Regions from separate parts of the Muricauda brasiliensis genome, predicted to be linked through region 1. Evidence: riboswitches for the same ligand, from Rfam matches in the RefSeq annotation. Region 1 holds a riboswitch; the other holds the start of a gene.
The links. Region 1 has a riboswitch for cobalamin ahead of DCK90_RS02785 (TonB-dependent receptor plug domain-containing protein). Riboswitches for the same ligand answer to the same signal wherever they lie in the genome.
Positions count from the first base shown of each region.

Region 2: linked by a shared signal. The riboswitch ahead of metE (5-methyltetrahydropteroyltriglutamate--homocysteine S-methyltransferase) and the one ahead of DCK90_RS02785 (TonB-dependent receptor plug domain-containing protein) in region 1 are both predicted to bind cobalamin.

Region 1 covers NZ_QBTW01000003.1:230,979-239,597, reverse strand. The annotation lists gene DCK90_RS02790 (S41 family peptidase) at 1-1,060, shown strand, start outside; gene DCK90_RS02785 (TonB-dependent receptor plug domain-containing protein) at 1,093-2,955, opposite strand; cobalamin riboswitch at 3,025-3,251, opposite strand; gene DCK90_RS02780 (ABC transporter substrate-binding protein) at 3,307-4,458, shown strand; gene DCK90_RS02775 (FecCD family ABC transporter permease) at 4,459-5,490, shown strand; gene DCK90_RS02770 (ABC transporter ATP-binding protein) at 5,490-6,269, shown strand; gene rmuC (DNA recombination protein RmuC) at 6,331-7,644, shown strand; gene DCK90_RS02760 (6-phosphogluconate dehydrogenase) at 7,655-8,020, shown strand; gene DCK90_RS02755 (acyl-CoA thioesterase) at 8,022-8,567, shown strand; gene pgl (6-phosphogluconolactonase) at 8,548-8,619, opposite strand, start outside.
Region 2 covers NZ_QBTW01000003.1:50,581-59,199, forward strand. The annotation lists gene DCK90_RS01950 (tetratricopeptide repeat protein) at 1-1,264, opposite strand, end outside; gene DCK90_RS01955 (hypothetical protein) at 1,432-1,638, opposite strand; gene DCK90_RS01960 (thiol-disulfide oxidoreductase DCC family protein) at 1,834-2,274, opposite strand; gene DCK90_RS01965 (GlxA family transcriptional regulator) at 2,466-3,440, opposite strand; gene DCK90_RS01970 (dihydrofolate reductase family protein) at 3,592-4,122, shown strand; gene DCK90_RS01975 (DinB family protein) at 4,127-4,633, shown strand; gene DCK90_RS01980 (VOC family protein) at 4,630-5,046, shown strand; gene DCK90_RS01985 (SRPBCC family protein) at 5,069-5,512, shown strand; gene DCK90_RS01990 (VOC family protein) at 5,548-5,970, shown strand; gene DCK90_RS01995 (hypothetical protein) at 6,000-6,245, shown strand; cobalamin riboswitch at 6,353-6,564, shown strand; gene metE (5-methyltetrahydropteroyltriglutamate--homocysteine S-methyltransferase) at 6,725-8,619, shown strand, end outside.

The DNA of each region.
Region 1 (8,619 bases):
TTGGCCCGGTTCAAATGCATCAACCAAAGATATACAAAGAGGTGATTTTTTTACTAGGGTAGATGGCATTCAATTGACAGATAGCAACTACACCGAACTCTTATTTGGCAACAACAGCACATATACCTTGGGCATGGCCACAGTTGAAAACGAAACTATTTCCAACAATGATAAAGAAGTTCAACTTACCAAAATAGAGAACCAAATAGAAGACCCTATCTTGATTGCGGAAACTCTGGATGTGAACGGCACTAAGGTTGCTTATTTGATGTACAATCGCTTTTTAAGCAGTTTTAATGAAGATTTGAATGATGCTTTTGCAAAATTTAAGACGGATGGTGCTACAGAGTTGGTGTTGGACATGCGTTACAATCCTGGTGGCAATGTAAACACTTCTCGCCTTTTGGCCAGTATGATCTATGGTACCAAAACACAAGAAGTTTATATTAGGCAACGTTGGAACTCAAAAGTCCAAGCAGCATTTAGCGATGCTTCCCTCACCGACTATTTTGAAAGCAACACTCCCCCTCCTGCTAACAGCCCTATAAACTCATTAAACCTGAATAGAGTATTTGTTATTGCAACAAATGGTTCTGCTTCGGCAAGCGAATTGGTCATGAACGGCCTTGAACCTTATATAGATGTTATCCACATTGGTACAACCACTCGCGGAAAAAATGAATTTTCCATTACATTGGTCGATGATCCAGACCAAGACCTCCCTTTTCTTTATTCTTCCAGTAGAGAAGGTGACATAAATCCAAACAATAGTTGGGGAATACAACCCCTTGTTGGGCGGAACGAGAATGCAGATGGATTCTATGATTACACGAGCGGTCTAGTTCCAGATATTACCCTTGGTGAAGATTTGACCAACCTTGGTGTTTTGGGTAATGTAAACGAGCCGCTTTTAGCCCGTGCCCTTCAAGAAATTTCTGGTGGTTCTGCGAAAATAGATTTTACTGTGAGAATGCCTGCTGAGTCTTTTACCTCTTCTAGGTTGCACACTCCCGTGAAAGACAATATGTATTTGGACAAGCCATTGAAATTTAACAAGTAATTAAAAAAGCGGCCAATTGGCCGCTTTTTTTTTTAAAGGTTTAGGTTGAGACCCACCCTAAAGTTTCGTCCTCGGGTCGTGAATCCGAGCAACTCCCTGTAATCTTCGTTCAACAAGTTATCCGCATTCAAGAATACATTAAGTTTATTCTGTATCAGTTCGTGCCTAACGGAAAAGTTCAATAATGAAAACGGTTCCAAGGCAATGTCCGAGTACGTTGCAAAGTCTGTGTCAAAACGCTCGCCCGTATACGCATAGGTTAGAGAGGCATCCGTACTTGCACAAAACTGGTACCATAAAGATACATTGGCCTTGTGCTTTGGAATACGAATAGCATTGTCACCTTTTCTTTCTGTAAAAGTATAGTTGGCGTTGACACTAAAATTATTCAAGGGCAACCAAGTAGCTTCTACCTCTACCCCATTGGCATCAATTTCATCGGCCACATTAATGCTCATAAAATTGGCATCGTATCCAATGGCATTGGTTTCATTTCTATCAAAATAAACTGTGCTGATTCGGAAAGTACTATCAAGTTTAAATTCAATACCCCCTTCAATGGTCGAGTTTTCTTCAGGCTCCAATTCTGGATTACCACCAAAAGCACCAAACAACTGCGTTAAATTAGGTGTGATGTACGATGTAGCATACGAACCCATCAGCTTCACATACCCATTTTCCGTATCAAACACATAAGATGGATTCACGTTGTACACAAAATGATTTCCATATTCCGAGTGAGTGTTCAGTCTTGCACCCGCGTTCAAATTCAATCCAAAATCTAAAACATACACCACATTGGCATAAGGGTCAACAATAGTAAAATCCACTTCATCAGCAAAGATGGCCTCGTCCTTAATATAGTTCAACCCTAAAATGGTGTGGAACTGCTCTCCAAAAACATATTTGTTGTACACATCCAACACCCAGTTGCTTCCCTCGGTGATACTTTCACCAAAGGTGTCATTGGCCACAGACTCATAATCCGTATAGGCTGTATTCAAGTGAATGGAACCTTTACCATAGCCAAATTCCGATGACAACCCTACTCGCTGTTGCTCATTTTCGCCCAAATTATCAGCTTCTGCCATAGTAGCATCATACTCGTTCCTAAACTTGGTCTGGTTTCCGTACACCTGCACCCCAAAATTTTCGGCAAACTGATAGCCCAGCTTCACATTGGTGCTGAAGTGCGAAAAAACATCCTCTTCATTTTCTGGGGTCACCGCCGCGGATAGCCCACTTTTATATCGGTTAGAAAAATCGACCCCATAATTGAACTTGCCCAAAGTTCCGTTCACATTCGCGGAATTTTGAATGCTTCCGATATTATAATTCTGGTCATCGGCAGTTTGATTGGTCCCTACACTCGTTTCAAAATTACCTGCAATCTTCTTTTCGGAGCTCTTTTTTGTTGTGATGTTGATCACAGCCGTTACCGCATTCGTACCATAAAGCGTACTTGCCGCTCCTTTAATAATTTCAATGGATTCGATAGTGTTTGGTGACAACAATCGAAGGTCATATTCTGCGGAAAATGTAGATGGATCCTGTACACGAACACCATCGATAATAATCAAAACCTGACGACCACGACCACCTCGGGCATACACCCCTAGAACATCACCGTCCCTACCACGGCTCCCAGCAATCTCGATTCCGCTTTTGGTATTGATGATTTCCGCAACGGTCCTGCCCTGGTTGCGCTGCATTTCCTCTGCAGTAATTTTGATGACCGTTTTACCGGAGTTTTCACGTTTCAACTCAAATTTTGAATCGCTTACCACAACCTCATCAAGTTGCTGCATTCTAAGTGAATCTTGCTGTACATTTTGCGCAAAAATTCCTTGCCCCGCCAAGACAGCGGTAATTAACCATAAATGATTTTTTTTCATTTCGTTTAATTGAATAAACGGGAGAATAGTATGATGCCCATACGTAAACTTTTATCCCGAAAGTTTAACATTGATTGTTTGAATATGGCAGGTCTCCTGGCTTTTGTATTGTTGCTCGCCCTTCCCATTCAACAAATTGAACAGTGGGCATGTAGAAAAGCAACACCCTCTTTCTTTACGAGGTGCCAAAACCAGTTTGGCATACATTTACAGTTGCGGGAACAGCTCCGGTATTGCACCGGATTCCCTTTTAATCCCACGAAAACTCCGTGCGAACCAAAATTCGGGGTCAAAACTAATCAATCTGTTTAATCTTTTTCCGCAAAAATTAAATAATCTTACTTTTGACTCATGGCAAAAAAACAACGGTCAATTTTATTCCTGAGCCTTCTTCTGGTTGTTTTAATGGGGTGCAAACAAGTAGAAAAAAAGCAACCGGTTCAAAACCAAGAACAAGCCTCAAGTATTGCACATGCAACCGGTTTTACCGTACAACATGAAGGTGATATCACCATTATTGAAGTCTCCAATGCTTGGCCAGGTTCGGACAGTTTCAAATATGCACTGGTACCAAAGGAAAAATTGGCGACAATGTCCTTTCCAAGGGATGCCTATGATGCCATTATCGGAACACCGATAGAAAAAGTGGTGCTCACCTCCACTACACATATTCAACCGTTGCTACAGCTCGGCGAACTGAACACTGTGGTCGGTTTTCCCAATACGGATTACATTTCTTCCCCGGAGGCTCGAGAACTGGTAGAAAGTGGGCAAATCCAAAATTTGGGCATGAACGATATGCTCAATACCGAAATAGTGCTCGCCTTGAAGCCGGAACTCATCGTAGGGTTTAGCATCAATAATGAGAATAATGCCTACGAAATCATCAAGAAATCGGGAACACCAGTAGTCTACAACGGTGACTGGGTGGAACACACCCCCCTGGGAAAAGCGGAATGGATAAAGTTCTTCGCGCCTTTCTTTGAAAAAGAAGCCTTGGGCGATAGTATTTTTGCATCCGTTGCATCATCATATCAAAAGGCCAAAGAAATCGCCCAAAAGGCACAAAGCAAACCAACTGTTTTAACTGGCGGATTATACAAAGATGTTTGGTACGTAGCTGGTGGCAAAAGTTGGATGGCCAAGTTTTTAGACGATGCCAATTCCGATTATCTCTGGGCCAACAATACTGAAACGGGCAGCATAGGGCTCAGTTTGGAATCGGTTTTGGAGAAGGCGCAAGGTGCTGAATTTTGGTTCAATCCATCTGCAGTGACCACTTACACCGAATTGGCCGAGGCCAATCCACATCACCAAGAGTTCGATGCCTATAAAAACAAAAGCGTCTACTCCAATGCCATTGACAAAGGCGAAACTGGAGGACTCATTTTTTACGAGTTGGCTCCTCACCGCCCCGATTTGGTGTTAAGAGACCTTATCAAAATATTACATCCGGAAGTATTGCCCAAACACGAACTGCAATTCATTAAACCGTTACCGTAAATGCAAGGTTCCAGAACATATCGGTTCTCTTTTATACTGATGTTGCTGGCCTTGCTATGTTCGTTGCTTTTGAACATAAGTTCGGGGTCGGTCACCATACCTTTTCCAGATACAATGTCCACCTTGTTGGGAGAAACTCCGGAAATTGCTTCTTGGGAATACATCATATGGGATTATCGGGTACCAAAAGCGTTTACCTCCATTTTGGTCGGAGCCGGACTTTCGCTGAGCGGACTTTTAATGCAAACCCTGTTCCGGAATCCCTTGGCAGGTCCGTTTGTATTGGGAATCAGTTCGGGGGCAAGTTTAGGTGCCGCTATTCTTTTGATGGGCACCTCTATTTTTGCAGGGTACACTTCCTTATCATTTTTGGGAGACATCACCCTTTCGATGGCTGCAAGCATAGGTAGTTTTTTGGTGCTCTTGACAGTTATGATTGTGGCCCAACGGGTTAAGGACACCATGGCCCTGCTTATTATTGGGTTGATGTTCGGTAGTATAACCTCAGCAATCGTGAGCGTTCTTGCCTATTTTTCCAGTGCTGAGGATTTACAACGGTTCAATTTTTGGTCCTTCGGAAGCGTCGGCAATCTATCCGTAAACCAACTGCTTTTGTTGGGAAGCATCGTAACTGTGGGTATTTTGTTAAGTATTGTCTCCATAAAATCGTTGAACGCTTTTCTTTTGGGCGAGAATTATGCCCAAAGCCTAGGGGTATCCTTGAAAAAATCCAGAATGACCATTATCATCGCAACAGGGTTATTGGCTGGCGGAATCACGGCATTTGCTGGACCCATTGCTTTTGTAGGCTTGGCCGTACCCCATTTGACCAGACAGATTTTTGATACCATGGAACATAAAGTATTGATTCCCGCTGTAATGCTCTACGGCGCCATTTTAATGCTGCTGTGCGATACTTTGGCGCAACTGCCCAACTCTGCCAGTGTTTTGCCCATAAACGCAATCACATCCTTGGTTGGGGCTCCTGTGGTGATATGGCTTTTGGTCCGTAAACGTAAAATGATGTTCTAATGGCAAAAACAGGGAAAAATATATTGTCCATTAGCGATGTATCCATTGGTTACGGTACTAAAACTGTTGCAAAAAACATCAATTTTGATTTGGAGGCTGGAATGCTCTGCGGTGTTGTTGGTGTTAACGGTATCGGGAAATCAACCTTGCTCCGGACATTGGGCGGATTCCAAACCAAACTTTCAGGAGATATAATCTTAAATGACAAACCACTGGAAAAATATACCTCGGCAACCTTATCCAAAGAACTCAGTGTGGTTTTGACAGAACCCCCTGCTTCCAAAAATCTCACGGTACAAGAATTGATTGCGTTGGGACGTCAGCCTTATACCAATTGGTTGGGTACTATAAACAGAAAGGACAAACAACAAATTCAGGCGAGCTTGGATGCCTTTTTACTGAACGAACTCCGAAACAACAAATGCCACGAACTTAGTGATGGACAGCTACAACGGGTTTTGGTGGCACGAGCAATGGCACAGGACACTTCATTGATTCTGTTGGATGAACCCACCACGCATTTGGATTTGTACCACAAAGTGCAGATTTTAAAAATGCTTCAAGAACTGGCGCACCACAAACAAAAGACCATCCTGTTCACCTCCCACGAAATTGAATTGGCCATTCAGTTATGTGACCGAATATTGATTTTGGACGGAAAGGACCATCCCTTCGGAGACCCTTGTCAACTTATTGAACAAAAACACTTTGATACGTTATTTCCTTCGGAAATGGTACAATTTGACCATGAAACGGGAACTTTTAAAGTGAATAAGTAAGTACACTTTCCATTTCGGCATCAATCGGAATCCGTTATCTTTATCCTTCAGAAAATTTTTAATGGGCGCAGAACTTATCTACATTATTATAGGCTTCATCATCACATTGGCCATTGGGCTCTTTGTGGGGGTGTATATTCAAAAACTGAAAACCAAGTCTACCGAGAGTGTCTGGCAAGACAGGGAAATCAAATCCAAAGAAGTGGAAGGTGCTTTAAAGGAGGAATTAAAGGAGGTTCAAGCCAAAAAATCAGAGCTGGAAGTTGCCCTTGCCCGTGAAGAATCCAAATCTGACAACCTGGAAGAAAAACTGCTGGAACAAAAACAAGAACTGGAAAAACTTCAGGAAAAGTTCACCAAAGAATTTGAGAACCTAGCGAATAAGATTCTTGACGAGAAGAGTGAAAAGTTCACCAAGAGCAACAAAGAAAACATTGACAACATCCTGGACCCCCTCAATAAAAAAATTAAAGAGTTTGAGGAAAAAGTGGTGAAATCCCAGCAGGAAAACTTTGGTCTGCACGCTGCCTTAAAACAACAATTACTTGATTTACGCAGCCAGAACCTTAAAATTACCCAAGAGGCCGAAAACCTGACCAAGGCCTTAAAAGGAGACTCAAAAATACAGGGGAATTGGGGCGAAGTAATCTTGACCCGCATTTTAGAGAAATCCGGGCTCACCAAAGATAGAGAATACACGCTACAGGACAGTTTTAAGGACGAGGATGGAAAACGATACCAAACCGATGTGCTGATTCATTTACCGGATGGTAAGAAAATGATCGTGGATAGCAAGGTGTCCATTGTTCATTTTGAACGATATGTATCGGAAGAAGACGAGAAACAACGGGAAATCTACTTGAAGCAACATATCGATTCCATTAAAAGGCACGTAGAAGAGTTGAGCAAGAAAAACTATCAGCTTTTGATTGACGAAAGCCCGGATACCGTTTTTATGTTCATTCCAACAGAGCCTGCTTTTGCAATCGCTTCGGCCTTTGAGCCCAATCTGTACGAGGATGCCTTTGTGAAGGATGTGATCATCGTGACTCCATCCACACTGTTGGCGGCCTTAAAGTTGGTGGACAACCTTTGGAAAAACGACAAACAAAAGCGATTTGCCATTGAAATTGCCACCGAAGCTGGCAAATTGTACGATTCTTTTACCAATTTGACCGATGAACTTTTAAAGATCGGTAATCAAATCGGAACGGTACAAAACACCTACCAGAGCACAATGAAAAAGCTAACAGGGCGTGGCAACCTCATCAAACGGGTGGAAAAATTAAAATCCTTGGGAGCCAAGGCCAGTAAGAGTATAGACGATAAACTGCTCAAGCGCGCATTGGATGATGACCTTGAGGAACTTAACTAAAAACGCTACCATGAAAAAATTCCTGACCATTTTTATAGTTGCCGTAGTTGTTGGCATTGTGGGGTATTTTGCCTTTATCTATTATGTGCCCTATAGCGAAGGTTACCGTTCCGGGGAACTTATTAAGTTCAGTCGAAAAGGCGTAATAGTAAAAACGTGGGAAGGACAAATCAGTCAGGGATTATCGGGTACCAATGTATTTTCATTCTCCGTAGAAGATGGTGAGCAGGAAATCATAGAAAAAATGAAAGAGTTCCAAGGGCAGTACATCAAAGTGACCTATAAAGAACGCTACTCTACCTTTTTTTGGTTGGGCGACACCAAATATTTTATCACAGAAGTAAAATCAGAGAAATCACCGATTTTTAGGAATTAATATGAAAAAATTTAAATCATCCAGAGAAAGTAGGGTTTCCATCACCGAACTCATGCTCCCCTCCCACTCCAATTTTGGTGGCAAGGTGCACGGTGGACACATTCTTAATCTTATGGACCAAATAGCCTTTGCCTGCGCCTCTAAACATTCTCAAAGCTATTGTGTGACAGCTTCGGTAAATCGGGTTGATTTTCTAAATCCTATCGAGGTTGGGGAATTGGCTACGTTGAAAGCTTCCATCAATTATACCGGTAGGACCTCAATGGTCGTGGGCGTGCGTGTAGAGTCTGAAAATGTAACAACAGGAGAAGTCAAACATTGTAACTCCTCCTATTTTACTATGGTTGCCAAAGGAAAGGATGGCAAGAACAAATCCATACCTGGTCTTATCCTAAAAACAAAACAAGATATCCGTCGTTTTGCCCGAAGTAAGGAACGTAAGCAATCTGCATTTAAACGCGATAGCAAATATGAATCGAACAACTTTAAAGTCAACGAATATCTTGAGTTTCTAGAGGGAGAAAACGTTAAGATGGATTTTGATTAAGCTTCGCTGCAGCCTCCTCATCCAAGAACCAAACGAGATTTCCTGAATCCGG
Region 2 (8,619 bases), 180 kb from region 1:
AGTTCATGGCATATGAAGTGAGTTCTCGGTTTTTGGCATTCAATTCCCCCTCAAGGTCCATACCTTTGAGCTGTTGGTTTTCCAGTTCTTTTTGGGCAATAATGTTTTGTTGTTTCAGCAAATGCTTTTGGTTTTTTGAACGTTGCCTCATGCTTTTGATAAGGAAGAAAGATAATAGGGCAATAATCCAAATACCGCCGATCAGTATCCATTGTATGGTTTTGCTCAATTGCTGCCTTTTGGAAAGCTGTTCCAGTTCGTTTGTTTTTTGCTCTAGTTCGTTCCTGAATTCTAAACCGGCAATTTGATGGGATTTTTTAATAGTAAAGAGAGAATCCTTTAAATCTACATATCGGGAAAAATAGTAAAGGGCCGAGTCGTTTTGTTGGATCTGTCTTTTAAGATCGGCTAAATTTTTTAAAATTGACAATTGATAATTTTTCAGGTTCATTTCATTGGCCCTGCTCAGTGCTAGCTTAAAATGCATGTCGGCCAACTCATATTCTTTTTCCATGGTAAACATTCTGCCAAATTGAAGCAGGTTGCTCACCATACCATCTTTATCGTCTATTCTTCGCCCAAGAGTCAACGATTGCCTAAGATGGTAATTGGCCTGTTCGAGGTCGCCCTGTTCCAAATATACACGGCCCAACCGATTGTGAGCCTCTGCCATACCATATTGAAAATTGTTTTTGGTATGAATATTAAGTGCATTGCTGATATTGGTATGGGCTTTGTCCAACCGTCCGGTTTCCATTTGTAGAGTCCCCAACTTTGTATATGCAGTGGCAACCCTGTTATCCAAATTTAGCTGACTAAATCCATTGATGGCTTCGCGGTAATTTTTAAGGGCTAACGAATCTTCATCGATATCGGCATAAACCATGCCTATATTTAATTTTATGTTGGAGACCCCCTCAAGGTCTTTTAAATCTTCATAGAGTTCCAGCCCTTCATACAGGTCAAAGAGAGCATTTTTTGACTCACCGAGGGTCCAATGTCCTACTCCTGACACCCTTTTGGCGAAAGCGGCACCCTTGGAATACTTTATTTCATCAGCCAATGCATAGGCTTGCTGGCCCAACTTCACTGACTCCGCGGGGTCTCTTATCCATAAATCATACCCCTGTTGGGCTATGCTATCGATTATTTTTGTCTCGGGACTTGTTTGTTGCTGGTTTGGTTTGTCTTGGGAAAAGATACTGAAGCTAAAAATAAACCAAAACAACAATGTCCAGAAACAGTTTGTAATGCGAGGTTCCATTACTAGCTGATTTAGATAATATGGATTAAAAATTCTAAAATTAAAGAATTGTATTGAATTGAAAATCCAATTGATACCAAATGCCAATAGTTTTTTGCTTTATCCTTTCTAATAAAACCAAAACTTAAAAAAATCCTTTATAGATAATGTGGACATTCCGCTGCTCCCTAATTTGAAGCTACGCCTCCGACAAATAGCAGAATAAAGGCAATGACTCCCAATATGATTAAAATGGAAATAATCATTACCCAAGGAAACCTGTTTCTTTGGCTGTTTGTAGTTCTGTTTCTAAAATTGGCACCTTTTCTGCCTTTGGTTGGCATAGGGGCACTATCCTTTGCTTTCCAGTTTGTTTTTTCACCTTTTTTTTCCATGCTTCTCTTTTTTTAAATGAATATGCTGCCAGTGTTACTTTTTTGATTTATAGTGTTTTAAATCGGTGACAACCCTTATGGTTTCTTAAAAATTAGGAGTGATCAATAGAATACTTTGCTCTAATTGAAACGAAAATTGTCCCTATCACACCAAATCGGCTTGGCTTTAAAAGGTTCACTGCAAAAGGGAAGAGGCTAGGATGGTAACAGCTTAACGATTAAGATAATCGCAAATAGGAACAACACCAGATAAATTATCCAAAAATGTTGAAGTCTTGTTGGGTTTTTACCAAATAGTAATTTAGTGATCGTTAGCAGGGCAGAACGGTGATTTGAAACGAATCGATAAACAAAATCACTGAAATCTTTGAACAAGGAGTTGTTTTTGTACCAAGAAATAAGAAAGCTCCATGTTGAGGTTTTTTCAAAGATTTTATAAGCTGCACCCGCACCGCAATAAATTTCACCATTTGTATCTATGAGACGTACGGCCTTTTTGAACGCATTTTTTGGAATCTCTTCGATGGCTTGATGAATTTGTTGGTAAGGGGTATACAGGACCGATTTTCCTGTTAATTGCTCAAGCCAGGTCACCCAATATTTACAAAAACCACATTGTCCATCCCATATCAACAAAGGTGCAGTTGGCCTGTATTTGGTATGTGAGGGAAGTTGCATATCAAAGTGTTCTCTATTTTTTACAAAGTGGGTTTGAATAAAAGGTATCGAAAAAATAGGGTATACTGGAAGATATTTTCGATAGGGTCAATATTTTAGTGGTTATGAGCAAGATTCAACCGCTGCCCTGATGGAGTTTCATAACTACTTCAATTGACTCTACTGTATTTGTTCAAGTATTCCAGAGGAGTGACCCTAGTATGTTTCTTAAAAACATCCCTAAAGGCCTTTGGGTCATTGTACCCCACATCATACATAACTTCATTGACGGTTTTTCTTCCTTTTTCCAGCTCCTTTTTTGCGGCCTCTACCTTAACCCGTTGCAAGTATTCGATGACCGTGTTCGAAGTTGCTTTTTTAAAACGTCTCTCAAAAGTGCGTCGACTCACGGCAACTTTTTCGGAAAGTTCATCCACGGTAATCTTATCCAAGTAATTTTTTTCTATAAACTCTTGGGCTTTCAAAACTTCTTTATCGTTGTGGGATTTTTGACCTTTAAAAATAATAAAGGGCGATTGGCTGGCACGGCTGATATCAATCTCAAAAATTTTTGATGATAAGACGGCCATTTCTCGGCCAGCAAATTTTTCGACCAAATAAAGATTCAGGTTTAAAGATGAATAGGCTCCTCCACTGGTATACAATCCATTTGAGTCGGTAATGATTTTGTCATCGATCAGGTTAACTTCTGGATACATGGCCCTAAATTCACTTGCAGCCAGCCAATGGGTAGCACAATCCCGTCCATCCAGCAAACCGGTGCCGGCCAATATAAACGCACCAATGCACAAACTGGCGACCTCGGCACCATTACCATACTGTTGTTTGATCCAAGGTATAAATGCCCCGTTTTTGGCAACCACCTCCTTGTAATCGCCATGTATGGCAGGGATTATGATCAAATCCGTTTTGTCTACCTCATCAATTGTAGTATTGGGTATAATGCTGAACATTCCATTGCTCAACCTTGCTTTATTATGGGTGCCCACAAGATGTGTAGAGAACAATGGAGCTTTACCAGCTTTTTTCAAGGCATCATTGGTCATATTGAACATTTTAAAGGTGGCCTCTAAATTGCTCAGGCTGGAATCGCCTTCGGGGACAAGTATCGAAATATGTTTCATATTACAAAAATCAATGGATTGTGGTTGACTCAAAGGTAGACCAACATCTTGTCGAAATCAACCCGTGATATTGACGTAAATGCACCTCTAAAGTACGGATTGGTACCTGTATCTTTGGTAACCTGTTGAATATTAGATAAAAAATAAAGCGATGAGGCAAGTTGTATTATCAATGTTAATGTCCCTTGATGGTTATATTGAAGGTGTGAACAACAATATTGATTGGCACGTTTGGAACGATGAGATGCAGGCCTATATGATGGAGTTTTTAAAAACTGTGGATACTTTTATTTATGGTAGAAAATCGTATGAATTAATGCTTGATTATTGGCCCGGGCAAGAAGGTGAATTTGCCGATATTATGAATCAAACCCCTAAAATAGTTTGCTCCACTACATTGCAAGAGGCTAAGATGAATGCAAGAATATTGAAGAATGATCTCGTGGAAGAAATTACAAAGGAAAAAAATAAACAGGGAAAGAATATGGTACTATTTGCAGGAGCCGATTTGGCTTCATCGTTTATGGAGCATAACCTGATAGATGAGTATAGACTTATTGTAAATCCAGTAGCACTTGGTGAAGGAACTCCATTGTTCCAAACCAAGAAAGGTTATACACTCACTTTGGTTGAAACCAAACCTTTTGCATGTGGCAATATACTACTAACCTATAAACCTTAATAAAATGGATGACAGAGTAGTTTTAAAAGAATATGATACAACAACATCAAAACTTGTAGGATTGCTTTCCTCATTGACCAATGAGCAACTCAATTCAAGACCTGCAAATGGAAGCTGGACAGCGGGACAGATCGGTGATCATTTGGATAAATCTTATAATGTATCCAATATTTTGATGGGAACTACCGAGGAGACCAAGCGTGCCCCTGATCAAAAAATGAAAGAAATACGCGAACTGTTTTTAAACTTTGATATAAAAATGGACTCACCCAAAGCCGTGGAACCAACCGATGGACAAATTGACAAGAAAGACCTCCTGACCAGTTTGAAGAAGAAAATTGAATGGGTGAACCAAAACTGCAAGGATATGGACCTCTCAAAAACATGTTTGGATTTTGAAATCCCTGAATACGGTCCGTTCACCCGCCTGGAATGGATAGGTTTCAATACCGTACATACACAGCGCCATATCCATCAACTGGAACAAATCATTAAATACATTACAGCATGATACCTAAAAAAATCTGGGCAAACCTTGGCGTAGAAAATGTGGAACGGACACAGGAATTTTATCTGGCATTGGGAATTAAGCAAAATGGAATGCCTACAAATGATTTGGTAAGTTTTCTGTTTGGCGAGGATGATTTTGTGATTCACTTTTTTGAGAAGGAAAAATTGAAGACAAGTCTCGAGGGAGAAATGGCCGATCTGAGCCAGGGCAACGAAATTATGTTTACCCTTTCCGCAGAGGGGAAGGAAGAGATTCACGATTGGTTGGATACCGTAAAAAAGTTAGGAGGGAGCATTAGATATGATCCTAGAAAGGACAGCAAAAAGTTTTATGACGAAAATGGTTATTACGTTGGAGTTTTTGCCGATTTGGATGGGCATTTGTTCAATTTGTTTTGTAATTTGAATGGTTAACCCATTAAAATTCAATTAAATAATGATACTTCAGAAATTTAAAATAACAATTAAGGCTACACCCAAAAAAGTATGGCAAATACTTTGGAACGATAGCACCTATCGAAAATGGACAACTGTTTTTGCAGAAGGATCTTTCGCCGAAACCGATTGGCAGGAAGGAAGCAAGGTTCTTTTTCTCGGCCCCGAAGGGAGAGGCATGGTAAGTCGAATCAAACGGAACATACCCAATGAACGAATGACCATAGAACATTTGGGAGTTGTTGAGGGAGGTATTGAAAACTTTGAAAGTAAGGAGGCCAATCAATGGGCAGGAGCAACAGAAGATTATACGCTAGAGTCGGTCGATGAAGGAACTCTATTACGGATAGAAATGGAGACAATCGAAGAGTACAAGAACTTTTTCGAGGAAACTTGGCCAAAAGCGCTGGAGAAAGTAAAGGAACTCGCAGAAAAGTCATTATAAATACATATATCACATTAATTTAAAAACCTTACACAATGAAACTAAGCCCTTATTTAAATTTTAACGGAAATGCCGAAGAAGCCTTTAATTTTTACAAGTCAGTATTTGGTGGAGATTTTACAGCAGTCATGAAAATGAGCGATGCCCCGGACAGCGATAAAATGCCAGAGGAGGAAAAGGACCGTATCATGCATATCTCGCTACCCATTTCCAAGGATATCACTTTAATGGCGTCGGATATTTTACCTTCCATGGGCCATTCCCTGAACAATGGTAACAACGTTTACCTATCGTTGCATCCCAACAGTAAAGAAGAAGCAGACCGTTTGTTCAATGGACTTTCCCAAAATGGTGACATAGAAATGCCCATGGCCAATCAATTTTGGGGAGATTATTTCGGAAGTTTTGTAGATCAGTTTGGTGTTCATTGGATGATCAACTACAACCCTGAATTTTAGTAATCTTTCAAAAATTTATAGAAACCGCTATGCACAGTAGTTTTATCGAGCAATCTTCAAAAACAGTGGAGGTGTTTTCCACCTCTGTATCATCCATTGAACAAGCTGAATTCCTTTTGGATAAACTCCAAGAGGAATTCCCTTGCTATGAGATTAATTTTGATTTAGAGGATTGTGATAATATTCTCCGTGTAGCGAGTGTTGGTTCCAACGTAGATGCCGAAATGGTTATTTTGATTATGGAAAGGCATGGGACAGAAATCCAAATATTATGATTATTCAATGATTACAATAGGTCGACCATATAAAGAAGATGTGCCCAGGGACAAAAGGAAAATAATATTGCATACATTTACACCTAAATAAGTTCTTTACTTAATTTCTTTATCAAAACGATAGGGGTTCTCGACAGGTCATTGTCGGGATTAAAAGGGAATCGTGTGTAAATCACGAGCTGACGCGCAACTGTAAGTCCGATTCCACTTTTGGGATAGCATGTTTTTGCCAATTATGCCATTGTCCACCATATTTAGTGGATGAGAAGGCGGCAAAGATCGGACAAGCCAGGATACCTGCCTATATTGTTCCTACTTTGTAGGATTTTGACGGTGCCTTCGCGTAAAGGGCAGGTCGAACGTTTGAAATTTACCCAGAACCTTGGGCCAATTCCATCTGCGTTCTTCTTGTTCAAGGCATTGCGAAGTTGAGCTAAGGAGCTTTTATCTAATTATTCAATTTTATAAAAGCTTTAGCAATGAAAACAAGCAATTTGGGCTACCCTAGAATTGGGGCCCATCGTGAGCTGAAAAGAGCTTGCGAAAAGTATTGGTCGAACAAAATCTCTATGGAAGACCTTGTAGAAGTCGGTAAAAGTATACGTGCGGAAAACTGGAAGCTGCAACTAGAGAGGGGAATCGACCTTATTCCATCCAACGATTTTTCCTTCTACGATCAAGTTTTGGATACCACGTTAATGGTCGGGGCCATTCCAGAGCGTTACAAAAACGCCAAAAAGTCAAGCAAGAACATTTTGGACCTCTATTTTGCAATGGCCAGAGGCTTACAAAAAAATGGAGTGGATGTCATCGCCATGGAAATGACCAAATGGTTCGATACCAACTACCATTACATTGTTCCAGAATTTACAAGAGACCAAGAATTTGAATTGGTTTCCCAAAAAGTCGTGGAAGAGTTTCAGGAAGCCAAAAACCTGGGCATTCAGACAAAACCTGTGCTTTTGGGGCCAGTGACTTATTTATTGTTGGGCAAGGAAAAGGAGAAAGGCTTTCATCGACTTGATCTTTTACCAAAACTAATCCCGGTCTATCATTCCATTTTGAAAATGCTGGCAGATGCCGGAGCAACGTGGATTCAATTTGATGAACCCATACTCTCTACAGATCTTTCAGAAAAAGAAAAAGAAGCAATCGGTAAAGTCTATAATGGACTTACAGAAGCATTTCCAAACCTAAAAATCCTTTTGGCCAGTTATTTTGGCGATTATGGGGATAACCTCGATACAGTCCTAAATCTACCTGTTTGCGCCCTGCATTTGGATTTAAAACGCGGAGCGGATGATTTGGATAAAGTTTTGGAACCGGGAAAGCTCAAAGAACATACAACCTTGTCATTAGGTGTTATTGATGGACGTAATGTTTGGAAAAATGATTTTGAATCCTCCTTGCGGCTTATTGAGAAAGCTAAAGAAGAATTAGGGGAAGAACGTATCATTATTTCACCGTCCTGTTCGTTACTTCATGTTCCCAATGATTTAAATCTGGAGCAAAATGAAGAGGTTCTATCAACTGAAGTAAAGGACTGGATGGCGTTTGCCAAACAGAAATTGGATGAGCTCCAAAGTTTGAAAATACTGGCGAACAATCCTGACTACAAGTCCCAACAGCTATTTTTGGACAATGTCGCTTCCATGGAAAAGAGACGGAATTCCAAACTAATACATAAAACCAAGGTAAAACAAAGGCTGGAACAGTTGGAAGCCAAGGATTACAATAGAGAGTCCTCATTCGATCAACGAAAGATTCTTCAGGAAGAGCATCTACAATTACCACTTTTTCCTACCACAACCATCGGTTCCTTTCCGCAGACCCAAGAAGTGAGAAGGAATAGGTCCTTGTTTAAAAAAGGAGCGCTTCAAGAGCAAGCTTATGTGAATTTTTTGATGGAAAAAACAACCGAGACCATTCGTTTACAGGAAGAAATCGGTTTAGATGTTCCCGTTCATGGAGAATTTGAACGCAACGATATGGTAGAGTACTTTGGAGAGCAGTTGGAAGGCTTTACGTTTACCCAAAACGGTTGGGTGCAGAGTTACGGTTCACGCTGTGTAAAGCCGCCTATTATTTACGGAGATGTTTCAAGGCCTGTTCCCATGACGGTTTTCTGGACATCGTTTGCACAATCATTGACCGATAAGCCGGTAAAGGGAATGCTCACTGGGCCGGTAACCATTTTGCAATGGTCCTTTGTCCGTGATGATCAGGCACGCTCCGTGACCTGCGAACAAATTGCATTGGCCATTTTGGACGAAGTACTTGATTTGGAAAAGGAGGGCATCAGCATAATCCAAGTAGACGAACCAGCAATTCGCGAAGGTCTGCCCTTGCGTAAAAAGGACTGGGAAAAGTATTT